Regions from separate parts of the Paenibacillus sp. 01L418 genome, predicted to be linked through region 1. Evidence: a T-box and tRNA genes for the amino acid it is inferred to sense, from the RefSeq annotation. Region 1 holds a T-box; the other holds one or more tRNA genes.

Region 1 (2,249 bases):
GCTCGTTGGCAGCAATTCAAGCATAGTGAGCAGCTTCACGATGCGAATTTGGCCATCTTCCAATTGTTCCGCAGCAATCGATACCTCTTCGATATCATCAGGTAGCGCACGTTGTTGAAATACGGTAATAAAATGATTTTCTGACGCTTTCGCTGCCTCTTCGCCATGGTACATTCGTACAAATGTCGCTGCAAGCTGCATCTTCGCATCACGTGGATGTACAGATCCATCTGCCAGTCCAGCTTTCAATGCCGCAAGCTCCTCGTTGCTTAAATCGGTAGCAAGCTCGTAATATTTGAGCATAAGCTCATCGGGAATCGACATCGATTTGCCGTAGATTTGGTTTGGCTCTTCATCTATACCGATGTAATTGCCCAAGCTTTTGCTCATTTTATTTACGCCGTCCAACCCTTCGATCAAAGGAGTCGTAATTACAATTTGGCCTGGTTTATTATATTCCTTCTGCAAGGTTCTGCCCATTAACAGGTTAAATGTCTGATCCGTGCCTCCTAGCTCCACATCGGAATCAAGAGCTATGGAATCGTACCCCTGCATCAGCGGGTAGAAAAACTCATGAATGCTGATCGGCAAGCCGCTTGTGTACCGCTTTGTGAAATCATCACGCTCCATCATGCGTGCAACCGTTACTTTCCCGGCTAGATTTACAACATCCGCAAAGTTAAGCGGTGCAAGCCATTGCGAGTTGTAGTAGAGCTTTGTTTGCTGTGGATCTAATATTTTGTAAATTTGTTTTTGGTATGTTTCCGCATTCCGCTTCACATCTTCTTCCGTCAACTGCTTCCTCGTTTCCGATTTGCCCGTTGGATCACCAATTCTGCCTGTAAAATCACCGATAATCAGCTGAATCTGATGACCGAGTTCCTGAAATTGACGAAGCTTGTGAAGAACAACCGTATGGCCGATATGAATGTCTGGCGCTGAAGGATCAAGTCCTAGCTTTACATTTAATGGCTTTCCTGTTGCGACAGCATTCGCTATTTTATTTTTCAAATCATCCTCAGGTACAATCTCCACAACACCGCGGCGAATGACAGCCAGCTGACGCTCGACCTCACTTTTCTGCTCGCCACTTAAACTTTCCCACTTCACCATAGAACTTTTCCTCCTTTGTATGCGTCTATATAGACATAAAAAATCCTTCCAGCCCCAAGGGACGAGAAGGATTAGCTCGCGGTACCACCCTCGTTAGAGTACTCCTGCCTTTTTTCACATAAAAAAGAGGTACTCTCACTTCGTTGTTGATAACGGAGACGGGCTCCGAAGTGAACTACTACGGCTGATTCGACTGCCCCACAGGCTTTTTTGCCAAAATGTGCAGAGGATTGTCAGTATACGGTTCCTTCACTTAGCTCCAGGCGGTAATTCAACAAGCGGCGCATACCGGTTTCCACCACCCACCGGCTCTCTGAAAGTACGATTCGCTGTCTACTCATGCCCTTCAAAGCATTGATTAGATAAAACATTATTGAATTTATACCATAGCCATGCTGTGAAGTCAATGCAAGGAAAGAATGCGTTACTTTAGCGATTTATGTTATAATAGGTGTGCTATTTGGAGGAGGAGTCATAGAAATGCAAGAAGATCGTCAACCTGCGCCAAACAAAAGAAGCAAATGGCGTACATTTGGAATCGTAACTTTTATAACAGCTAAATGGATGGTATATTTCGGAATCTTCATCGGATTGCTTGCCGGTGGAGCAGTAACTGGTTATGTGGCCGCACTTGTGAAGGACGAAACCGTAAGACCTCGATCTGTTATTGTAGAGAAGATCGGCGAAAATGCCATCACTGGATTTGTTTACTTCAATGATGATTCACTTGTCGGACAGCTAAGAACGTCAGAGGACCGAATGATTATTACATATGATGATTTACCGCCGCAGGTTATTACTGCCGTACTTGGCATTGAGGACAATAACTTTTTGGAGCATCACGGCGTAGACATTAACGGCCTTGGACGTGCAGTAAAGCAAAAGCTTCTAAATGAAGATACGCAAACGGGCGGAAGTACGCTTACTCAGCAGCTTGCGCGACGTGTATTTCTAAGTTTGGACAAAACAGATAGCCGTAAAATTAAAGAAATATTTTTATCGCTGCGAATGGAACGTTATTTAACGAAAGAAGAAATTTTAGCAGCTTATTTGAATAAGGTTCCGTTCGGAAATGGTTCCAGCGGGTATAATTTGTTCGGCATTAAAGCAGCTGCCAAAGGGATATTTGATATTTC
Region 2 (2,249 bases), on a different contig from region 1:
GCACCGCTGGGTAGCCAAGTACGGACGGGATAAGCGCTGAAAGCATCTAAGCGTGAAGCCCCCCTCAAGATGAGATTTCCCAGTATGTAAGACCCCTTGAAGACGACGAGGTTGATAGGTTCGGGGTGGAAGCACAGCAATGTGTGTAGCTGACGAATACTAATCGGTCGAGGGCTTATCCTAAACACGTTTACTGTGACCCATACATCCAGTAGACAGCAGCATAAAGGCTTCAGCAAGCCTAATCTTTCGTATCCAGTTTTCAGGGCGTAATGTTCTGACTTTGCAAGCGTCCCCGAACGCTGCAATCGACAACTATTCGGGGGACAAGCGTGGCGGTGTAGCTCAGCTGGCTAGAGCGTACGGTTCATACCCGTGAGGTCGGGGGTTCGATCCCCTTCGCCGCTACCATTACCTTTTTTATCGTAACATCTGGAGGATTAGCTCAGCTGGGAGAGCATCTGCCTTACAAGCAGAGGGTCGGCGGTTCGATCCCGTCATCCTCCACCATATGTACTTATTCGGTTTTATGACCGGATCCACTTGGAGCTGTGGTGTAGTGGCCCAACATGCCTGCCTGTCACGCAGGAGACCGCGGGTTCGAATCCCGTCAGCTCCGCCATTTTTCTTTAAAGTAAGGCTCGGTAGCTCAGTCGGTAGAGCAGAGGACTGAAAATCCTCGTGTCGGCGGTTCGATTCCGTCCCGAGCCACCACTTTATTTTTCGTTACGACGAGAAATAAGTAATAGTATGGAGGATTAGTGAAGTGGCTAAACACGGCAGACTGTAAATCTGCTCTCTCTGAGTTCGGTGGTTCGAATCCATCATCCTCCACCATTTCTTTTACAGCAAGAGCCATTAGCTCAGTTGGTAGAGCACCTGACTTTTAATCAGGGTGTCGTAGGTTCGAATCCTACATGGCTCACCATTTTTTTTCTAAACAAACCTATACAACCGTAGATCTTAGGATCTGCGGTTTTTTTGTTTGATTATAATCGAAATAAAAAAGAGTTTGCCCATCAGTAAAGTGGACAAACTCTTTTTTTGCATAGTTAAAACCAGATAATGAATGAATCTTAGTTTTTACTCCGTAGATTCAATTCATAAGCAAGCTCGTTTACCGTTTCGTTTAGACGAAGTTTAAGTTCATCATTTAATTCAAATACTGGAGCTTCATTTGGCTCTTGTGAACGCTCGATTTGGGAATCAACGGCATACACTCCGCTAACATATAATTTCGCGCCCATGGATGCGAGTACCGGCTTGAGGGAATAGTCAATAGAGAGTAGATGAGCGATGGTGCCGCCGATAAACAGAGGAGCAATGATTTTACCATCAAGTCCTTTCTGCGGCAGTAGATCTAGAAACGTTTTTAGAACGCCTGTATAAGATGCTTTGTAAACTGGGCTTGCAATAATAACAGCATCTGCATTCTCGACAAGCTGATTGGCTTCTATAATAGCAGGGCTGCCAAAACGAGCGTGAATTAGATCTTCGGCTGGCAAAGAAACCACGGTTATGGTATCAACCGAAAGATGTTTTGTTATCAATTGTTGCTCTACGTACTGTGTTATGCCATTTAAACGAGATAAAGCATTTGGACTGCCTGAAATAATTACAATCTTGGACATGGGTGCACTCCTCTTTTTCAAATAAATAGTAGAAAATAAAATTACATTAATCCGATAAGTAAACTTTGAATAGATAGTACCATGGCAGATGTTATTTGGTCAAACAGGTTTGATTTGTTTCTTGTATTTTATCGATATAAGGGAACAATGTATACATATAGGAATGAAATAGAAAAAGGGGTAGTTGCAATGGTATACGGATTAGCGGTTTTAATTAGCTTCGCGATCGTATTTGCAAGCGTACCACCGCTTCGTGTATTTGCGCTGCGACTTGGTTTTGTCGATCGTCCTAATCAGAGAAAAATACATAACAAGCCGATCCCTCTCATGGGTGGCGCGGCTATTTTTGTTGGCTGCATCGTTACGATGTTTATTTTTATCGGGTTCACTCCGCTCACTTGGACCATAGTTACGGGTGGAACCGTGCTCGTAATTATTGGACTTCTTGATGATGCGTCAAAGGCAAAAGGGAAAGACTTTCCGATATGGCCGCGTGTCATCCTCTATATGGGTGCTGCGTCAATCCCAAGCTTATTTCATATCAAAATTGCGGGTATTACCAATCCGTTTACACATTTGTTTATTTCATTTCCCGATTGGGTATCGTGGCTGACAACG

What was found. A T-box is a leader RNA that pairs with one kind of tRNA and senses whether it is charged. The one in region 1 lies ahead of tyrS (tyrosine--tRNA ligase), so its partner is inferred to be a tRNA-Tyr.
Region 2: it encodes a tRNA-Tyr, which carries the amino acid that the T-box ahead of tyrS (tyrosine--tRNA ligase) is inferred to sense. The anticodon was not compared.

What each region holds. Positions count from the first base shown of each region.
Region 1 is NZ_JBFTSN010000043.1:15,230-17,478, reverse strand. Features, by position in the region: gene tyrS (tyrosine--tRNA ligase) at 1-1,110, opposite strand, end outside; T-box leader at 1,168-1,472, opposite strand; gene AC1DSE_RS08790 (transglycosylase domain-containing protein) at 1,594-2,249, shown strand, end outside.
Region 2 is NZ_JBFTSN010000587.1:988-3,236, reverse strand. Features, by position in the region: partial or broken rRNA gene AC1DSE_RS33160 (23S ribosomal RNA) at 1-183, shown strand, start outside; tRNA gene AC1DSE_RS33155 (tRNA-Met) at 335-411, shown strand; tRNA gene AC1DSE_RS33150 (tRNA-Val) at 435-510, shown strand; tRNA gene AC1DSE_RS33145 (tRNA-Asp) at 546-622, shown strand; tRNA gene AC1DSE_RS33140 (tRNA-Phe) at 639-714, shown strand; tRNA gene AC1DSE_RS33135 (tRNA-Tyr) at 753-837, shown strand; tRNA gene AC1DSE_RS33130 (tRNA-Lys) at 853-928, shown strand; gene ssuE (NADPH-dependent FMN reductase) at 1,077-1,631, opposite strand; gene AC1DSE_RS33120 (glycosyltransferase family 4 protein) at 1,821-2,249, shown strand, end outside.